Regions from separate parts of the Clostridium sp. BNL1100 genome, predicted to be linked through region 1. Evidence: riboswitches for the same ligand, from Rfam matches in the RefSeq annotation. Region 1 holds a riboswitch; each other region holds the start of a gene.
The links. Region 1 has a riboswitch for cyclic di-AMP ahead of CLO1100_RS12225 (SH3 domain-containing C40 family peptidase). Riboswitches for the same ligand answer to the same signal wherever they lie in the genome.
Positions count from the first base shown of each region.

Region 2: another riboswitch for cyclic di-AMP. It lies ahead of CLO1100_RS08850 (C40 family peptidase); the one in region 1 lies ahead of CLO1100_RS12225 (SH3 domain-containing C40 family peptidase).
Region 3: another riboswitch for cyclic di-AMP. It lies ahead of CLO1100_RS11110 (NlpC/P60 family protein); the one in region 1 lies ahead of CLO1100_RS12225 (SH3 domain-containing C40 family peptidase).

Region 1 is NC_016791.1:2,867,696-2,875,048, reverse strand. It holds gene der (ribosome biogenesis GTPase Der) at 24-1,349, shown strand; gene plsY (glycerol-3-phosphate 1-O-acyltransferase PlsY) at 1,425-2,066, shown strand; gene CLO1100_RS12230 (NAD(P)H-dependent glycerol-3-phosphate dehydrogenase) at 2,102-3,097, shown strand; gene CLO1100_RS12225 (SH3 domain-containing C40 family peptidase) at 3,194-3,901, opposite strand; cyclic di-AMP (ydaO/yuaA leader) riboswitch at 3,903-4,088, opposite strand; gene spoIVA (stage IV sporulation protein A) at 4,312-5,580, shown strand; gene CLO1100_RS12215 (accessory gene regulator B family protein) at 5,904-6,488, shown strand; gene CLO1100_RS20280 (cyclic lactone autoinducer peptide) at 6,485-6,619, shown strand; gene CLO1100_RS12210 (GHKL domain-containing protein) at 6,634-7,353, opposite strand, start outside.
Region 2 is NC_016791.1:2,123,543-2,130,895, forward strand. It holds gene CLO1100_RS08840 (sulfite exporter TauE/SafE family protein) at 1-1,037, shown strand, start outside; gene CLO1100_RS08845 (heavy metal translocating P-type ATPase) at 1,074-3,566, shown strand; cyclic di-AMP (ydaO/yuaA leader) riboswitch at 3,693-3,833, shown strand; gene CLO1100_RS08850 (C40 family peptidase) at 3,834-4,730, shown strand; gene CLO1100_RS08855 (uroporphyrinogen decarboxylase family protein) at 4,973-6,049, shown strand; gene CLO1100_RS08860 (HAD family hydrolase) at 6,030-6,719, shown strand; gene CLO1100_RS08865 (ABC transporter substrate-binding protein) at 6,757-7,353, shown strand, end outside.
Region 3 is NC_016791.1:2,625,408-2,632,760, reverse strand. It holds gene CLO1100_RS11135 (YhgE/Pip domain-containing protein) at 1-608, opposite strand, end outside; gene CLO1100_RS11130 (MarR family winged helix-turn-helix transcriptional regulator) at 720-1,190, opposite strand; gene CLO1100_RS21245 (aspartyl-phosphate phosphatase Spo0E family protein) at 1,384-1,539, shown strand; gene CLO1100_RS11120 (hypothetical protein) at 1,536-1,763, opposite strand; gene CLO1100_RS11115 (N-acetyltransferase) at 1,934-2,467, shown strand; cyclic di-AMP (ydaO/yuaA leader) riboswitch at 2,559-2,700, shown strand; gene CLO1100_RS11110 (NlpC/P60 family protein) at 2,705-3,595, shown strand; gene CLO1100_RS11105 (DNA internalization-related competence protein ComEC/Rec2) at 3,733-6,093, shown strand; gene holA (DNA polymerase III subunit delta) at 6,118-7,134, shown strand; gene recJ (single-stranded-DNA-specific exonuclease RecJ) at 7,161-7,353, shown strand, end outside.

The DNA.
Region 1 (7,353 bases):
AATTTTACGTGGAGGTGTAGTATTTGGGTAAACCTGTTGTAGCAGTTGTTGGCAGACCGAATGTTGGTAAGTCTACTTTTTTTAATTATCTGGCAGGCAGCAGAATTTCTATTGTTGAAGATACTCCTGGTGTAACAAGAGATAGGATATACACTGAGATAGAGTGGAGAAACACAAAGTTTACATTAATAGATACGGGAGGAATTGAGCCTTATTCCGAGGATATCATTATGCAGCAAATGAAGCGTCAGGCTGAAATTGCCATTGAAACGGCAGACGTTATTATTTTTATGGTTGATGCAAAGGATGGTATGACAGCTACCGACAAGGAAGTTGCAACCATGCTGAGAAAATCCCAGAAGCCTGTTGTGTTATGTGTAAACAAGGTTGACAGGGTCGGTGACCCGCCTCCTGATGTATATGAATTTTATAACCTGGGTATGGGCGATATGCAGATAATTTCATCTGTACATGGCCTTGGTATGGGTGATCTTCTTGATGCAGTTTTTGAGCATTTTCCCGAAGATATGGATGCTGAAGAGGATGAGGATGTTATAAAGGTAGCCGTTGTCGGAAAGCCTAATGCAGGAAAATCTTCATTAATAAATTCAATTCTCGGTGAAAACAGGGTTATTGTAAGTAATATTCCGGGTACTACCAGAGACGCTATCGATACTCATGTGGAAAAGGATGGACAGAAGTACACTTTTATTGATACAGCCGGAATAAGAAAAAGAAGTAAAATTAACGAAACCATTGAAAAATACAGTACAATCAGGTCTTGGACTGCCATTGAACGTGCAGATGTATGCCTTATTATGATTGATGCCGAAGACGGTGTAACAGAGCAGGATACAAAGATTGCGGGTTATGCACATCAGCAGGGAAAAGCCTCAATTATAGTTATTAATAAATGGGATTTAATTGAAAAGCAGACAGGTACACTAGAGGAATACAGGAAAGTAGTACATGAGAAATTGGGATTTATGACCTATGCACCGGTTCTCTTTATATCTGCTAAAACCGGACAAAGGGTCAATAAAATTTATGAGCTTATCAAATTTGTTGCCGATCAGGCAGCCTTCCGTATTTCTACAGGAATGTTGAACGATCTTATAAACGAAGCAGTTGCTATGGTTCAGCCTCCTTCAGATAAGGGTAAAAGACTGAAAATATACTATATGACTCAGGCGGGCATAAAGCCACCGTCATTTGTTGTATTTGTTAATGATTTGGAATTGTTCCATTATTCCTATGAGCGTTATTTGGAAAATCAGCTGAGGAAAAATTTCGGCTTTGAAGGAACTCCCATAAGATTTATCCATAGGCAGCGTGAAAAGGAAGATTAGTCTAAGCAATTGTAGAGAGATTAGGGATTTATTTCTTTAAATGATTTTTAGCCGATTAGGCTTATGGAGGGAAAGATGGGTCTTTTTTCAATAAAGATTTTATTGGTTATGATAATCGGATATCTTCTTGGAAGCTTGAATACTTCCATTGTTGTGGGGAGAATTTACGGAACTGATATACGTAAGCATGGCAGCGGCAATGCCGGAATGACAAATACATTGAGGACACTTGGAAAAACCGCAGCGGTTCTTGTAATATTCGGAGATATTCTTAAAGGAGTTTTATCATATATTATTGGTAACTTGATTATTACTTCCATACCTGATTCAATTACTTTGTGTAATATTTCAGGGATAGGAGGTATGGTTGGCGGTATCGCTGCTATAGCAGGGCATAACTGGCCGGTATACTTCGAGTTTAAAGGCGGAAAGGGTATTCTCACTTCATTTTCAGTGGTAATGATGATGGATTGGAAACTTGGCCTGATTCTTCTGGGTGTATTTGTTATAATAGTAGTTATTACCAGATATGTATCACTGGGATCAATATTAGCATGCGTAGCTTTTCCAATAGGGGCTGCCATAAAAGGGAACAGTCCGATTTTTATTATATTTGCGACGATACTGTCAATATTGGCAATCGCCCGTCATAATGGGAATATTAAGAGACTTTTGAATGGAACAGAATCAAAAATCGGTGAAAAGAAAAAAGCTTAATGTATATATAACTTTATTGGTATAGGGAGGCAAACATGAATAGAAATATAGCAATTGTTGGTGCGGGAAGCATGGGTACGGCAATGGCGGTATTGTTATCAAAGAACGGTAACAAGGTTAGATTGTGGTCACCCATGGTAGAAGAAATAGAAATGTTAAAGAAAAACAGAGAGCATATTACAAGACTGCCCGGTGTTAAAGTAGCTGAAAGCGTTGAATTTACAAACGATATTTCGGAGGCTTGCAAAGAAGCGGAGGTAGTTGTGCTGGCTGTTCCTTCACAAACTACAAGACAGAACTGCAAAACCCTTGCAAGCATTATTTCCAAGAATACTATTGTAGTTACCTGTTCAAAGGGAATTGAAAATGAAACCTGTAAATTGCTTTCAGAAATAATGAAAGAGGAGCTGCCTGATAACAACGTAGCAGTGCTATCTGGGCCAAGCCATGCAGAAGAAATAGGACGGGACATACCTACTACTGTGGTAGCTGCTTGCGAAAAAATAGAAGTTGCTGAGTTCCTTCAGGATTTATTTATGACTCCAAATTTCAGAGTTTATACAAATACTGATGTAGTTGGTGTTGAACTGGGAGGAGCTCTTAAAAATATTATTGCCTTATGTGCAGGAATTTCAGATGGTCTGGGGTATGGTGACAACACAAAGGCCGCTCTTATGACAAGAGGAATTGCAGAAATATCCAGACTTGGTGTAGCCATGGGAGGACATGCGGATACTTTTTCAGGACTCACGGGAGTAGGAGACCTGATAGTTACATGTACAAGTATGCATAGCAGAAACAGAAGAGCAGGTATTTTAATTGGTCAGGGAAAGAGCGTTCAGCAGGCATTGGATGAAGTAAATATGGTTGTTGAAGGCGTAGCAACTACAAAGCCTGCCTATGATCTCGCAAAAAAACTTGGTGTTTCAATGCCTATAACTGAAGAAGCATATAAAATACTTTTTGAAGGTAAAGACCCAAGAAGTGCTGTAGGAGCATTAATGACCAGAGATAAAAAAACCGAAATGTAAATGTTGATGAAAGGGCTGCCACCGGGTGAATTATTTTCATTGGACGGCAGCCCTTTTTAGATAAAAAAAAGCTGCTCAAAAGAGCAGCCCCAAAAATTATACTATAACTCGTCTTGCTTTCATAAAATTGTTTGCATAATACCCGGAAGTTAAATCAGAAATTATAACTTTACGGGTAGAACTTCCTGATGCCGCATGGATAAATTGTCCGCCGCCAATGTATATCCCTACATGACTGATACTGTTGTGACCTCCGTCAGTGTCAAAGAAAACCAAATCACCGGCACTCAAGTCTTGACTTGAAACACGGCTACCCTGGTTTGCCTGACTGGAAGCTACCCTCTCTAATGAAATATCAAAGTGCTTAAAGACATACTGTACAAATCCTGAGCAGTCAAAGCCTTTAGGAGTTGTACCTCCATAAACATACTCTGTACCCAATAGAGTCTTGGAAAATTTCACTATCAGCTCTGATAAGTCAGTAGAATTTTCAGACTGCCTGTCCGATGTATCTTCATCGGAATCTTTGGAAAGGGCAACGTATTGACTGAACGCCCAGCCCGTTTCACCATCTGATGTTTTTACTTTTAACCAATCACCTGAGCTTTCAAGAATACTAAGCTTGTCCCCGCGGGTCATACTTCCAATGACCTTTGAGGTTGTTCCGGGTTCACTTCGGAGATTTAGAACAGATGCGGAAACTGTTCCAGTCTGAATTTCATCGGCAAAAGATGAAAATGCAAACAATCCCAGGCACAACACAATGGTTGCTGCACCGGAAATCATTTTCTTTAGTTGCAACATTTTAGCCTCCTATTTATGGCTTCCGAAGTTAGCTGTCGGGTTCGGGTAATAGGATCGCCCTACGAAAAAGACAAAGATGATTTATTAAATGATTAATATATGTACACTTACTAATTATCTTTTTCAGATTAGCCCCAAAATTGGTTCCTCCGTACCTCATTTAAAGAGGATTCAGCCTTTTATAAAAAAATTATATCGTGGAATGTTTGTTAATGTCAATTCCCGTCTTATCAAAATAGGCTGCCGGGTTTTATATCAGTCCTCTCAATGTTTTCAGTATATAAACACAGTTTTCAATAAATTTATTTTTTTGTAATAATAACTGTTTTCGGACATATATTTAATATTGAAAAAGACAATATACATAGTCCGTAACGAGACGTGTAACAATATAGGGGAGGGTTCTAAGGGTGGATAAATTCAACATATACCAGCAAATAGCTGAAAGAACTCAAGGGGATATTTACATAGGAATTGTGGGACCTGTCAGGACGGGAAAATCAACTTTTATTAAAAGGTTCATGGATTTGTTGGTTATCCCTAATATAGAGAACACATATCAAAAAGAGAGGGCAATAGATGAACTTCCGCAAAGTGCATCCGGAAGAACTATAATGACCACTGAACCTAAATTTATCCCCAACGAAGCAGTAGAAGTTGTTATTGATGAAAACGTGCAACTTAAAGTAAGAATGATTGACTGTGTGGGCTACATGGTCAAAGGTGCAATGGGACATTTGGAGAATAATGCCCCGAGAATGGTTTCAACACCGTGGTATGATCATCAGATACCTTTTGAGGAAGCAGCTGAGCTTGGGACAAAGAAAGTAATCAATGAACATTCAACCATCGGTATTGTAATCACAACAGACGGCTCAATTTCAGATATCCCAAGAGAGGATTATGTTGAAGCTGAAAGAAGGGTAATAACAGAACTGAAGGCTATAAATAAACCTTTTGTAGTGATTATTAATTCAACAAATCCAAGAGATTCAGAAACATTGAAATTGCGTGACGAGATGGAGCAAAAGTACGGTGTAACCGTAATAGCAATGGATTGTCTCCAAATGAGAATTGATGATGTTGATACCGTTATGGAAAAGGTTCTACATGAGTTTCCAATCTGTGAAATAGGTATTAATATACCAAAATGGGTTGAAGCTTTGGATGATTCTCATTGGTTAAAAGCAGACATTATAAATTCAATAAGAGATACCTTTAAAGCAGCCACGAAAATACGTGCAATAAAGGATGCTCTACCTTCTTTTGAACAATATGAATTTGTTAAGAGGGCAGTTATTGATAAGGTAAGCCTTGGGGAAGGTACTGTTTTAATCGATTTGTCGGCTGCTGACGGACTTTTGTATAGAATTTTAAGCGAAGAGTCTGGAATGGAAATAGAGGGTGAGCATAAACTCATAAGCCTTATAAAAGACCTTGCAAGGGTAAAAAAGGAATATGATAGGGTAGAATATGCCTTGCATGAAGTTAAGGTTAAGGGCTATGGAATGGTCTCGCCTCAGATGGAAGAACTCACTCTGGAGGAACCGGAGATTATCAAGCAGGGTAACAAGTTTGGGGTGAAACTTAGAGCAAGTGCTCCTTCAATACATATTGTTAGGTACAAACAGAAGTGTATGTGTAACAAGAGGAGGTGCCGGAACAACAAAACCGCATGAATTTAAATTCAATGTTCAAATACTAATAGGGGTTTCATAAATTTAAATCCTGCAAAGAAAATCTTTGCAGGCTACAATTTTGTGTGCCGATGAATGCAGCTTGACTTTATTAATTTATTTATTAAATAAAGAAGTCATCATAGCTGGATCAAAAATGTAACATTTAGTACTCAAATATAATATTATGCAATATATCCCCTTTTTCTTAATATGATATATCACGTTTACTGTTCAATTGGAAACATATTAATATAAAGAAAATAATATCGACAAAGAAAGAAAAATAGGATATAATGGTGTAAAATGTAAGTGGCGGTGATTGAGTGCTAGAGGATATAACAAAGAAAATCACTAATGAGATTGTTTCAAATATCCCGGGAATCTCAGAAGAAAAAGCTGAACAAATTGATTACGGATTGTATATGGCTTTCGCAGATGGTTTGAAATTACTTACAGTGTTAATTGCAGCGTTACTCCTGGGACAATTTAAATATGCCATAGTTGCTGTGATAGTGTTTTCATTAAATAAATCCTATTTAGGAGGAGTACATGCAAAAACACAAATCGGATGTGTAATCACTCACTTTACGTTTATATTTGGTACTGTATATCTGGCACAGATTCTTAATATAAAATTCTTAAATATAGTTTTATTTACTATATCAGGAATTTTGACATTTCTATACGCACCTGCTGATCTGGTGTCAAAACCAATTGTTACTGAAAAAAGAAAAAGGGATTTAAGGATAAAATGTAGTATTCTATTAGTAATATGCTTTGTTATTACACTAATAGTTCCTAATATTTACTCAAATATCATTTCAGTAATTACACTAATATCTACGGTTAATATTACACCAATAGTGTATAGATTAACAAAAAATAAGAGGGGTGGGATAATTACATGAAGGGTAAAATTAAATTACTGGTACTAACTGTTCTATCTCTAATTGGAGTATTTGCAGCTACTGCTTCTGCAGGTGCATGCTGGTTTTGGTCTTATTATCAAAAAGAATGTCCAAAATCATTACTCAAGTAAGCAAAAAGAGGCTGTTAAGCCTCTTTTGCCATTCTTAGAACTTGTGAGAATATCATTCTTTTTTCATCAAATATAGTAGAACTTGAAATATTTTTATATGAAGCAATTATTTTATTTGCAATGACTAACCCGTTTCCACGATCTGTACCCTTTGATGAGTTTTTTGTGTTAGGTGTTTTAGTACATTCATTTTCTATTCTGATTGTAAGGCTTTCATCTGTACTTAAAATTTTCATATCAAGCTTAAGTTTTCCGTTATTTAAAACCTCTTCCAGTGCATTGTCAAGATAAATAGCTATTACCTCACATAAATCAGAAATTTTAATATTGGGAATAGAATCAACTTCGCCGATGGTATCCAAGTCAAAATTAATTCCATGGCTATTAGCATAGTTTACTTTAGATGATATTAATCCGAATAGTCCGGCATTCTTAATATTGTAAATAGCAGTATTTCCTATACTTTGACTTGTCCCTATTATTTCTTTTAGATATGAAGCAGCCGCATCATACTTGTTCATTTGGTGCATAGCGTATAGGACAGAGAGGTGATTCATTTGATCATGTTTTATACGTCTTAAATCATGAAGTGTATTGGCAAGGGATTCATTATAAAATTCCTGCTGCTTTTGTTCTTCCTTCTTCATTTCGTATTTATGATAGATGTTTATATACCAAGCCGAGAAAAAGAAATATGAGAGAGATGAAATAAGTACAATAACAAATGAGACAGG
Region 2 (7,353 bases), 740 kb from region 1:
TGGGCACGGGAAGTGCCATGGCAGGAGCCTTATCAATGTTTCTATTCAGCCTTGGAACGGTTCCCCTGATGTTTGGGTTTGGTGCTGTCAGCTCATTTCTCAGCAGCAAATTTACACACAAAATGATGAAGGTAAGTGCTGTACTGGTATTGATTCTTGGTATTATAATGTTAAACAGAGGGCTTTCACTTTCGGGATTTAATACAAGCATAGTCCTTGGTGCATCATCTTCTGAAGGAGGAGTTGCAAAAATAGAGGGAAATGTTCAGGTAGTTACCACAAAGCTTGATTCCGGAAGGTACAGTCCTATAACGGTTCAAAAAGGTATTCCTGTAAAATGGACAATTACAGCTGATCAAAGTGATATAAACGGCTGTAACAACAGAATAAACATACCTGAATACAATATTGAGAATCTGCCATTGAAGGCCGGAGAAAATGTTATTGAATTTACCCCGGACAGTGAAGGAAAATTTGTTTACAGCTGCTGGATGGGAATGATTAGTAGCAATATAAAGGTTGTCGGTGATCTGTCTGCTGTAAGTGCTGAAGATTCAACTTCCGACACCGATTCTCAGGGTACTGTTTCCGGTTCAGGAGGGTGTTGTGGAGCAGCCTCGAAGGCTACTAAATTTGCAAATGGCAAGATTCCTACTGACGAGGTAGCCATTTCAAAGGTAAACGGAGATAAACAGGAGGTAACTGTAACAGTAAACGATTACGGGTATTCACCTGCGGTTGTTGTTTTGCAAAAGGGAATACCTGCTAAAATAAAGTTTGATACAGACCAATTAAACATATGCAACAGCATAATTGTATTTCCGGAGTATCAGGCACAGATGGATTTGAAAAGTGAAAAGGAAACACCTGAATTGTCGCCGACTCTTGACTTTACCTTCCAATGCGGAATGGGTATGTTACACGGCTATGTAAAGGTGGTAGATAATATAAATACAATTAATATTGAAGAAATAAAGGATGAAGTAAACAGCTATACACCATCTGCGGGAGCGTCAGCAGGAGGGTGCTGCGGCTAATGTATACACTATTACAACAAAAAAGGAGCAGATAAAATGGATAGGAAAGAATCCCTTAAAATCACAGGTATGAGCTGTGCAGCTTGTGCAGCAAGGATTGAAAAGGGTCTGAATAAGCTTGAGGGAGTAAAGAATGCAAATGTTAATTTTGCGGTAGAAAAAGCAACTGTTGAATACGATGACAGTATGACCGATTCAGCGAAATTTCAGGAAATAATCGAAAAGCTGGGTTATGGCGTTATAAAGGAAAGCGCAAAATCCGGAAACAAAATTGAATTGAAGCTTTCCGGTATGTCCTGTGCGGCATGCTCTGCAAAAATTGAAAAAAAGCTTAGTAAGACCGAAGGAATTGTTAAGGCAGCCGTTAATCTTGCCACAGAAAAGGCAAATATTGAATACGACCCGTCTACGGTAAAAGTTTCAGACATAATAAAAATAGTTGAAGGCTTAGGCTATGGAGCGGAGAAGGCCGAGGAGGTAAACACGGATACTGAGAAAGAGCAAAGGGAGAAGGAAATAAAATCCTTGAAGCTTTCTCTGATTGTATCGGCAGTACTAAGTACTCCTCTTGTACTTGCAATGATACTGGGAATGCTGAATCTGGACAGCCCTTTGCTTTCATTACTTCATAATCAGTATTTCCAGCTGATAATAGCAACTCCGGTACAGTTTATAATTGGTTTCAGATTTTATAAACATGCATATTACGCATTGAAATCAAAAAGTGCCAACATGGATGTATTAATAGCCATGGGTACATCTGCTGCATATTTTTTCAGTCTTTACAATGTTTTTTTTGAGGAAGTTCATAAAGGCATGATGAAAGACCTCTACTTTGAAGCTGCAGCAGTTATTATTACACTTATTTTATTGGGCAAATACCTTGAAGCGGTTGCAAAGGGCAAAACTTCTGAAGCAATAAAGAAGCTTATGGGTTTGCAGGCTAAGACGGCCAGAGTACTCAGGAACGGTACTGAAGAAGACATACCTATAGAAGATGTTCTGCCCGGTGATGTCGTAATTGTAAGACCTGGAGAAAAAATTCCTGTTGATGGTAAAATATTGGAAGGTAATTCATCCATAGATGAATCAATGCTCACAGGAGAAAGCCTTCCGGTTGAGAAGAAAGCAGGCGATGTTGTAATCGGAGCAACCATAAACAAATTCGGAACCTTCCGTTTCGAAGCTACAAAGGTAGGCAAGGATACTGCATTGTCACAAATAATCAAGATGGTTGAAGATGCCCAGGGCTCAAAGGCTCCAATTCAGAAGATTGCTGACAAGGTTTCAGGTATATTTGTTCCTGTGGTTGTGGCAATTGCGTTATTAACCTTTGTAATATGGTTGCTGGTAACCGGTGATGTAACGAAGGCAATAGTAAGTGCGGTAGCAGTTTTGGTTATAGCGTGTCCATGTTCCCTTGGGTTGGCAACTCCTACCGCAATAATGGTAGGTACCGGAAAGGGTGCTGAAAACGGCATACTTATTAAAGGTGGAGAACATCTGGAAATGGCTTATAAGCTAAACGCTGTAGTTCTTGATAAAACAGGAACAATTACAAAAGGTGAGCCCGAAGTTACCGATATAGTTGTTATAGACACTTCCTATACTGAAAAAGAAATATTAAGGCTTGCGGCAATTACTGAAAAAAGTTCAGAGCATCCTTTGGGAGTAGCAATTTATGAGCATGGTAAAAAAGAACTTAGTAAAATAAATGATCCCGACAAATTTGAAGCAATACCGGGAAGAGGCGTAATGTCTGTTATAGACGGTAAAACAATATATATGGGTACCAGAAAGCTTATGAGTGAACAGGGTATTGATATGGGGAATGTTGAAGCTGACATTGCAAGACTTGAGGATGAAGGTAAAACAGCAATGCTGATGTCTATAGACAACAAACTTACTGCTCTTGTTGCAGTAGCCGATACCTTGAAGGAAAATTCAAAGGAAGCAATTGAAGAATTGAAAAATATCGGCATTGACGTATATATGATTACAGGTGACAATAAAAGGACTGCTAATGCTATTGCAAAGCTGGTAGGAATAACTAATGTACTGGCGGAGGTACTTCCTGAAAACAAGGCAGAGGAAGTAGAAAAGCTAAAAGCACAAGGCAAAATAGTTGCAATGGTTGGTGATGGAATAAACGATGCTCCGGCTTTAGCTACCGCAGACATCGGTATGGCAATAGGCACAGGTACGGATGTTGCCATTGAAGCAGCAGATATTACCCTTATGAGGGGTGATTTAAGAACCATTCCAGCTGCCATAAGACTATCAAGAAAAACAATGACCAAAATAAAACAAAATCTATTCTGGGCATTCTTCTACAATATCATAGGAATACCATTTGCAGCGCTGGGATTACTCAATCCAATGATTGCAGGTGGAGCAATGGCCTTCAGCTCTGTATCCGTAGTAACGAATTCATTAAGCCTGAAAGGTTATGAGCCAATGGATACCCGTAAGTTTGATACTGTTGAGGAGTGGCAGAAACAGGAGTGGAATACGGGTAAAAAACAATAAGCATATATTACCAGGGCTTTGACCCCGCAAAGTATTATATATAATTCGAATTATATATTGACTGCTTGTATTTTTTGACTTAATTAAAGGAGGTGGTGAGGAAATCTAGTTTTATATAGAAGCAGTCAAAAAAATTTGCTGAATCTTCGTCACAAGTACGAAGTACGGAGGAACCAAGAAAAAGGGGGTTAATCCATTTTATATGGTAGGGTGATCCTATTACCCGAACCCGGCAGCTAACTTCGGAAGCACACTATAGGAGGAACAATGAAACAAAAGATTACCAAGGCACTTGCAGGATGTATTATTGCCCTGATTTTTGCATTTGCATCTACGGCTGTAATGGCTGCAACAATGCCGGCAAAAGTTACAGGTACAAATGTTAAAATGAGAAAGGCATCGACAACATCTTCTTCAATTGTTACCAAATTGACAAATGCAAAAGTAACTGTAACTGACCACTCCAAAGGCTGGTACAAGGTTTCGTATAACAAGAAAACCGGCTGGGTGAACGGCAATTATGTTAAATTGCAGTCTGTAAAAGGAGCAATAAATGCAAATGGCGTCAATTTCAGGAAAAGTGCCGGAACTTCAAGCAAGGTTATAAGCTCGCTTAAAAAAAGTACTTCCGTACAGATTCTTGATGTTGTAAAGGGTTGGAACAAGGTTAAAATAGGTTCAAAGGTGGGCTATGTATCATCTAAATTTGTGAATATTTCATCTGCCAGTACAAAAACGTCCAGATCGGTAAATGTAGTTGCATTCTCAGCCGTTGAGGACGATGGCTCTGTAAACAGTAAACTAATTGCGTATGCCCGTGAGTTTGAAGGGGTCAGATATGTTTATGGTGGAACGAATCCACAAACCGGTTTTGATTGTTCAGGTTTTGTAGGCTACGTATACAAAAAGTTTGATGTCAATCTTAACAGGTCGGCACAGGGTATGTATTCCAACGGAGTTAAGGTAGCAAAGGCCCAGCTAAAGGCAGGAGATATATTATTTTTTGATGCTTCAAGTAGAAAAGCATCAGGACAAATAGACCACGCAGGAATTTATATTGGTGGTAATACCTTTATTCATGCATCTTCATCAAACGGCAAAGTCCGCGTACAAAAGCTGTCAGAATACAGGGGTACTTATATTGGAGCAAAAAGAGTAATTTAGAAATCATGTAAATATAAATAATTCATAGCCGCAAAATTCATCTTTTGATGTTTTTTGCGGCTTTTTGTTTACTGTATAGCGGATAGGGACACAGATTGACATTAACAACCAATTAAAGTATAATTAGGGTAATAATTACAAAATATTTATAAAAAGTTAATCTAATTATGTAGAAATTAGAATATCGGCTGATGTTCATTGCTTTTTGTTGAAGGATTTATTTGATACGGGAGGAATGAGTAGTGTGTGTGGATCAAATGACACCAAGGGAAAGAATGTACGCATTTAAACATCAGCAGGCTGTTGACAGAATACCTTGCGGTCTTTGTCCTGGAGATTATATATATAAATTGGTGGGAGACAGTGTTTCAGATTTATATTTATCTTCCAAACAAATTGTAAAATCCCAAATTCAGGCTCGAAAAGTTTATGAAATACAGTCTGCCGGTACCGGACCAATAGTAAACGGTATAGCCGAAGCAGTAGGCTGTAAAGTAATTTATCCTAAACATGACACACCTTACATATCTGAAAATATCATTAATGATTACAATGATTATAAAAAGTTGGAGATTCCCGATCCTCGAAAAAGCGGAAGATTAAATATCATATTGGAAGCACTTGAGGAACTTTTGGAATGTTTGGGAAATGAACTTCCTATTGTATCTGAAATTCCCGGTCCGTTGACAACTGCATCCAATATACGGGGATTAGAGAATTTGATGATTGATTTATATGAAAATCCGGAGTTTGCAAAGGAAATGATTGAATTTTCACTAAAAAGTACTGTTGAATATATAAATGAAGCCTCAAAACTAGGGGTTGAATTTAGTATTTCAGACCCTGTTGCATCTCTTATAGGTGATTCCTTTTTTCAAGAATTTGAATTTCCGTTTCTAAAAGAACTAGTGCAAAGTGTTGTAAATTTGACAAAAGAAACTCCATTAATGCACATCTGCGGGAACACTACGAAATTGCTGGGACAGATTGCAGACACGGGAGCAGGGATAATCAGTCTTGATGAAAAGGTGGATATGGAAACTGCTAAAAATGAAATAGGCTCTAAGGTTGCATTATATGGTAATATAAGTCCTACTAAAGTTATGTTGTCAGGACGTCCTGTTGATGTTTTTAATGAAGCGAAGAGATGCATACAAAAAGCTTCAGATAATCCGAAAGGATTTGTTCTGGGTCTAGGATGCGGTATGCCAATCGATACGCCGGAAGAAAATATTTATGCGTTGCTTGAATCAGTCAGAAAGTTTGGACAATATCCGTTAAAAGGGGAATTTAATATAAATGAGAATATCTGCTATTAGCATTGATATGTTTCAAACACTAATCAATGTGGATAAAAGAGCTGAAAATATCTGGAGGGCAATATTAGGGGAACAATATCATCCGGATTCAATAAAAAAATATATACAGGAATATTACATTTTTTTAAGTAAAGCAATGGGAAAGGTTTATGAGACAAATGAATTTATAAACTTGAGAACAATTTTTACAGATATATTTTCACTTATAAAACATAATAACAACTACAATTTTATAGCTGAAGAAGCAGCTGACATACTGATGGAAGAACACTCAAAATCGTGTTTCTTCACTGATGCAACGGCATTTTTAAACCAGTGGAATCATTCTTGTGAGTTATGGATATCAAGTGATGCAGATCATATTATGATTGACCCATTATTATCTAAAATAGAATTTGACAAGAAATTTATATCTGAGGATCTAAAAGCATATAAGCAGGATAAAAAAAACAGATTTTTTAAAAAGGTGCTTTTAGAAACGTGTATTGACAGAGATGAAATATTGCATATCGGAGACAGTCCTTCTGATGTAATAGGAGCAAAGAATGTAGGCATTAAAACCTGTTGGATTAACCGTCTGAAAACGGAATGGAACAAACAATCCACACCAGATTACATAATATACGATTTAATGGAATTACCTGAACTTTTGCAGAGAATTGAAGGTTAAACGGTTAAGAATAAAAAAGTTAAAGGAGGAACACAACATGTATTTAGCAAAAAAGTTAAAGGGTGCATTAGCTTTGGTTTTATCCCTTACTTTCCTTTTAGGAGTTACAGGATGCAGCAGCAGTAATCCTTCTCCGATAACCAGTACCAACACGGAAGGTACTGTGAAGAACGGAGGAAACTTTACATTTGGTATAACAACGGAGCCGGATCACCTTGATCCATATCTTGCATCGGCTGCAGAGACTCGTGAGATTCTTTTTAATATTTTTGAAGGTCTTGTCAAATCCGATAAAGACGGAAATATTATCCCTGCGGTAGCTGAAAGCTATGATGTTTCCAAGGACTCTCTTACATATAGCTTCAAGATAAGAAAAGGACTAAAATTCCATAATGGAAGTGATGTTACTTCTGCGGATGTTAAATATTCTCTGGAAAAGGCTATGAGCTTGTCGGTTGCAGGTATGGACAATGTTAAGTCAGTGGATGCACCTGATGCTTACAACATAACGGTTAATCTGAAGAGTGCCGATAGTGACTTCTTACCATACCTGACTATTGCCATTGTACCAAAGGATTATTCGGATGGCGATGTCCACCCTGTAGGAACAGGCCCATTTGTATTTGATTCTTTT
Region 3 (7,353 bases), 240 kb from region 1:
TTAAATTTTTTCTGACCTTTTACAATTTTACCATTGCTGTCGTAGAGTAGTTCAGCTCCGTCTTTTATTTCCTTTAAGCCATTATCAAGTTCCTTGAGACTATTAGGAAGATCTTTTATCTGATCTAAAAGGGTTCCGACGATTTCTTCGGAAACAGACTTGGAGACTTTATCCTTAAACTCTAATGTAACCCTGCTTAGGACTTGACTTGCAAGATAATTTCTTTTCTCATTAACAGTATATGTTAAATTACCTTGAGTTTTATCGCTGTCGGCTGCCGAAGAAATATCTTTGGAGAAATCACCAGGTATATTAATCATTGCGTAATACCTTCTGTTCTCTACACCGTCCTTTGCATCAGATTCTGATGTAACAACCCATTTAAGATTTTTATCGGTTTTTAGATTGTCTGTAATTTCTTTTCCCAGATTTCTGTTTTCACCGCCGATAGTTGCTCCATTATCTTGATTTACTACGGCTACAGGAAGTTTATCAAGTTTGCTGTATGGATCCCAAAAGGCATCAAGATAGAAAAAACTGTAGACCAATGGAATTAAAATAACTGCAATGACTACGGCAAATTTCTTGTACTTTTTCAGTGTTTGCATAATTTTTACCTCCTTTTTTTCTGGATAGATGTTCATTTTATTTTTACTTCACCACCTCGAATATTGTAAATTTAAATAATTTGAAATTCAAAGTATTTCGACAAAAAAAAACTACTTATTTTTGAAGCAAAAAATATCATCAAAGTGTGAATTAAGTGATGAAAGTATATTAATTAGGGCCTTTCTATCGTCCTCACTAAGGATACCGTATATTTTTTCAGCAAGTATATTCCTAATAATAATAATAGATTCAAAAACATCTTTCCCGGTTTCAGAAAGAGAAATAAAAACTTGCCTTCTGTCTTCCTTGTCACGCCTTCTTATTACATAACCTTTTTTAATAAGCCTGTCAACAGTTACAGTAGGAGTACCAAAGGTGACGCCCAAAGTATTTGCAATCTCTGACATCTTCTTATCTTCTTCACCGTGACCTATAACAACTATTGTATTAATTTCGATAACAGTAAGATCATCAAGAGTTTTACTAAAAAATTTTTTACTCTCAAGTTTATTGTACTTATCAAAAAGCTTTCTAAATAGTTCATCCACAATAAGTAAACTATTTTCTGTTTCTGAGTTCATGGTCTTTAATCCTCACTTAATTTGAATTTCAAACTATTTTATTTTAATATACTACTGAACGATTAAAAAGTAAACTGCTTTTAGCAAAAAAATCAACAAGGACTTACAAATTTTAGGATATGTATTTACTTGAATACAAAATAATGGTAAAATAAGTATATATTTTACCAAAGAAAAGAAGTGGGGTTACATAATGCAAACAAATATTTATACACTTAACAAAGAAGTCGAGTGTCTTAAGCAGCAGCTTTATGATTTGTTGGATAATGAACCATGGGCGAAACACGACATTCTTAGAATCAGTAAAAGATTAGATGACTTAATTTTGCAATTTTACAGTTTTAATTAGCAACTGCGATTAATTTCAATACATTCATGAATTACACATTCAATAAATGACCTTCTTTCAATTTGATTTATATGCTTAAGGTTACTTTGGATATAACTGATTTTAAGTTCGGTATTGCTCTTAAAATCAGTTATATCTATTAGATTTTTTTTAAACACTTCCAGTAACAGTTTAAGAGTTATAAAAGAACATTCAAATAATTGCTCGTTAAATACCTTACACATTTTTAGTTCCTCTCTGTCTTTTGTAAAATGTTTATATTGCTTATATAATAAAAATAAAGCTATTTATATTATGTGTCAAATATTTCCTAATATATGCTGTTCTTAATACTGCAATTATTTGGTATAATTCTTTGTATCAATACCTTTTTGTTCAGTAAGGATATGGTAATATGCTAAAGATAGATATATTGAATGATGATTTGCATTTAAAAAATATTAGCTACGGAAGTATTGAAAATATATATTCAATTTACGAAAATACAGACGGCTTTAAATATGCAACCGGTGTTTATAGTTTTATAAGCTATGATGTATTTTCCAGTCAGCTTTTTAAGTTTATATCTCAGAATAATGTATTCTTTTTGGATATTTTTCTTGAAAAAAAGGATTCTTTTATTATCGACAAGTCTATAGGTCTGGTCAAAGGTTCGTTGTCTGTTGAGGAAAATATACTCTGGTTAAATTCAATAGCTATTGACTTGCCATACCAATCCAAAGGTTATGGTAAAAAAGTCATTAGTATTCTCGAAAGTTATTTTAAGCAATCATACAATGTGAATACTGTTTGTCTTTCGGTAAGCAAAAATAATACATCCGGTATAAAATTCTGGGAAAAGTGTGGTTATACCGAATATGAATTTGACACGTTTTATGATTTACAAAAAATAACTGAACATGCTCTGATCATGTGGAAGAAAGTGTAAAAATCATTAATATTACAAAAATATTACCAAAAAATTGCTGTTTTATTACTAAAAGTTTGACAAACTGTAATAAATTAAATATAATAATAACGAAATTAATAAGCTGAATCCTCGAAAGAGGTACGGAGGAACCAAGATTTGGGGTTAATCCATTCTTTATTATTTAATGAATGGTAGGGAGGTCCTATTGCCCGAGCCCGTCAGCTAACTTCGGAAGCGCTACTATAGGAGGGGCCAATGACAGGTAAGATTACCAAGGTACTTGTCGGTTGTATTTTCGCCTTTTCACTTGTGTTAGTATGCTCTGCTGCAATGGCTGCTTCGCAGTCAGCCCAGATTCAGGGTACTGGCGTCAATGTAAGAAAAGACCCAAATACTTCAGCAAGTGTCATCACTAAACTTTCCAATAAGAGAGTTTCAGTGCTTGATAAGTCTAGCGGTTGGTACAAGATTTCTTTTGATGGAAAGACCGGTTGGGTAAACAGTGACTACATAAAGGTTCTTACCACAAAAGGAAGTATTAATGCTAATGGTGTCAATTTCAGAGAAAGTGCCAGTACAAGCAGCAAAGTAATTAGTTCTCTAAAAGAAGGAACCGATGTACAAATACTGGATACACTTACTGAATGGCACAAGGTTAAAGTAGGTTCAAAGGTTGGATACGTTTCAAAGAAATTTGTTTCTTCAGCGGCGAATTCAACAAAAACTTCCCGTTCTACGGAAGCTGCAACATTTGTCAGCGAAGAGGATGATTCTCTGGTTGGCAGGGTAATTGCATATGCAAAGAAGTTTATTGGTGTAAGGTATGTTTATGGTGGGAAAAGTCCAAGCGGCTTTGATTGCTCTGGCTATGTCGGCTACGTATATAAGAACTTTGGCGTTAGCCTCAACAGCTCAGCATCAAGCATGTATTCAAATGGCACAAGGGTTTCTAAGACAGCTTTAAGGGCTGGAGACTTGTTGTTCTTTGATGCATCTTCCAGAAAATCAGCTGGTGCTATAGACCATGTAGGTATTTACTTAGGTAACAACCAATTTATTCATGCATCAACTTCCAATGGAAAAGTGCTTATTCAGAGTTTATCTGAATACCGGGGAACTTACATTGGTGCAAAAAGAGTAATTTAAATCTTATCATAGACCACAAAAACGTCTTTTATAAGACGTTTTTGTGGTCTATGTCAACTTTTAATTCTTAACTTTCATTTTTTATCTTTGAAAATTCATAATTTCTAGTTTACTATAAACTTAATATGGAGGTTGTTTTGAATATCAAAAGACCGCTCTGTCTTTTCGCTGTGTCCTTTATTTTAGGGATACTACTTATAAACAGCATTGGATTGAATCGTTTTCTTATAATTTCTTCTATAATGATGTTAGCTATAATCTGTCTTCTTAAAAAACTCGGAAATTTAAAAACTATAATTTTTATCTTGCTTTCTTTTTTTATAGCAGGCGGAATGCTTTTCTATAATGCAGAATATCGCTATATTGGAAGCTTTAATCAATATTACGGTATTCCTGTAGAAGTAAAGGGTTTTATTGATAGTGAAATACAGAATTCGGAAGACGGCAAGTCAAATTTTGTTCTAAAAACAGAATCTGTAGTTTATAAAAATAAGACCGTCAAGGTTAAAAACAGGATACTGGTTTATGTAAACAATATTAACATAAAAATAGGCTACAGAACAAAAATCGGTTTTACAGGGGTTGTTGAAAAGCCAAAGCCTGCAACTAATCCGGCAGGATTTGATTATAGAAGATATCTGGCATCAATAGGGATTTCAGGACGGATATATTTACATGGTGCATCAGATATTCAAGTTTCCGGTCAAAAAGGAGGAGGCTACTTATATAGAATAGGATATGCGATTAAAAATAAAGTTGTTGACATAATCAGTTATTCTCTTGATAAAAATCAGGCAGGACTGCTGGAAGGTATGCTCATCGGATATAAGGACGGCTTGGATGAAAATGCCTTTACAGCATTCAGTAAAGCCGGACTTAGCCACATCATGGTAGCCTCAGGAATGAATGTCGCATTTATAATTCTGCCATTTACTTTTATTTTCAAAAAGTTGAGATTGAGCAGTTTAAAAGCAAATATAATTACTATTTTTATACTTATATTATTTGTATTTGTTACGGGTTTTTCAGCTTCGGTAGTCAGGGCTGTTATTATGGGAATAATAATACTGACAGGAAGAATCATAATGCGGGAACCCGATATATATACAAGTATTTCAGCCTCAGCACTTATTTTACTAATAATCAATCCCTATACACTATTTGATATAGGATTCCAGCTTTCATTCGGTGCAACACTGTCACTTGTCATGTTTTATCCGCAAATTAAATCCTTCACTGAGTACAAATATATCCCCAACGTGATTTCAGATACTCTTGCAGCAACAATTGCAGCACAGTTAGGAGTTATACCTGTTACCTTATATTATTTTAACAATTTTTCAACATTCTCCATTATTTCTAATATCCTCGTTGTGCCCTTGGTTGAATTTGTAACAATAATAGGTTTTATTATGGTTTTTGCAGGTTTACTTAATATATACCTGGCGGTTATTATCGGGTATATCAATAACACATTTCTGTCCTTCATATTGTTTGTTACAGAAGTAACTTCTAAAATACCATTTTCATTGTTAAAATTACCTACCCCAACATTTGGAATGGTTTTATTTTACTACTTATTTATAATTTATATATTTAAAGGCAGAAATTATTTTCAGGCTAAAAAATACACAAAACATCTGAAAAGAGCAATTATTATTTTAATAATTATTATATTCGGGGCTAAGTCGCTAATACCTAAGCCACTTGAAATAACTTATTTAGATGTTGGACAAGGTGACAGCACATTTATAAGAACAGCTCATGGTACAAAAATACTTATTGACGGAGGCGGACGTGAAGCAAATTCGAAATCCGAGTTTGATATAGGTGAGTCAGTTATGGTACCATATATTCTTGATAGGGGTACGAAAAAAGTTGATATTGTTATTGCGTCCCACGGACACTCTGACCATACGGAGGGACTTGAGGCAGTGCTCAGAGAGCTGTCTGTAGGGACAGTAATTGTACCTGAAACTGATGGACGAGGATTGGAGAAAGTAAATAGTATCTGTAAGGAAAAAAATATTTCAGTAATCAAATGTAAGCAAGGAGATAGAATAAACCTTGATAACGAAACGATATTTGAAGTATTAAACCCGCTCTCTTATAAAATAGACAGCATTGCCCAAGAGGATTTGAATGAAAGCTCATTAGTGTTAAAATTAGTTTATAAGAATGTAAAAGTTTTGTTTACAGGGGACAGTGGGATTCCGTCAGAGGAGAGAATGTTAAAACAAGGTCTGGATTTAAAAGCGGACATAATAAAAGTAGGGCATCACGGTTCTCCAGGCTCCTCAAGCAACGATTACATAAAGGCGGTCAAGCCGGAATATGGGGTTGTTTCAGTAGGGCGAAACAATTTCGGCCATCCAAGCCAATTTGTTATTGATACATTTCAAGAGAATGGAACAAAACTTTTTAGGACAGACGAAAACGGAGCAGTTATTGCAACCAGCTATGGAAATGGGTTTAACATTAGAACAATGCTACCTTAAAAATATAATAAAAAGAGGAAGAATATGAGTTTTGATATATTAAAAAAAGAATTAAAGGAAAATAAACTGCAAAATGTATACCTCTTTTATGGTCAGGAAGATTATCTTATAAAGTATTATATGAATGCTATAGCCAACCTGATTGTTAACGAAGAAACAAAGGATTTAAATTATATATATCTTGAAGGTAAAAAAGATACTGAAACTCTTATAGAAAACTGTGAGACAATGCCTGTTTTCAGTGATAAAAAGCTTGTAATTTCGAGGAACTCCGGCTTTTTTAAGTCAAAAAAAGGTGGGGGCGAGGGTTCTGATAAGAAATCAGAAAATAATAAACTTGCAGACTATATTGAAAATATGCCTCCCTATACATGTCTTATCTTTGTGGAACAGGAAGTAGACAAGAGAATTAAGCTGGTAAATGTTATAAAGAAAAAAGGTCTTGTTGTTGAGTTTAATTATCAGAAGCCTGCTGACCTTGTAAAATGGGTTGTTAAGGTATTTAAAAGCCATAAAAAAAACATAGATAATGTTGCAGCATCGTATATAGTCGAGAACAGTGAATATTCTATGGTAGAGCTACTGAACGAAATAGACAAAATAGTTAATTTTACAGAGGATAAACAGCAGATTTCCATTGATGATGTTCAGTCGGTATGTACAAAAACCATAAAAAGCAGAATTTTTGATTTAACTGATGCCGTAGCAGAAGGCAACATTTCCAAAGCACTGATACTATTGAATGATATGGCTTCTTTGAAGGAACCAATGCAGAAAATAATGTACATGATTGTAAGACAAATAAGAATGGTTTACAGAATGAAATTACTCAAACAACAGGGCATGAGAGAGGATGCGGCAGCAAAGCAAATGGGATTAACACCTTTTGTTGCCTCAAAAGTTCTTGCATTAAGCAGAAATATGAAAATAGGTATTTTGGAAAAGGCCATGTATTATAGCCTTGAACTGGATGAGTCCATTAAAACTGGAAAAATGACTGATAGAACGGCGATTGAGCTTCTCATAGCCTCAATGAAATAATACTAATATATGGGGGTCAGGTGGATTTGCAAAAGTGGATACTAAAGAATCCTAAGTTTGACTTTAAGAAAATGTCAAAGGAATTGGGAATCAGCGAACTTCTTTGCAGGATTATAGTAAACAGAGGTATAAAGGATTTAGATAATGCCAGAAAATTTATAAAGGCCGATTTGCAAGGTTTAAACCATCCAAAGTTAATGAAGGATATTGTGAAAGGCG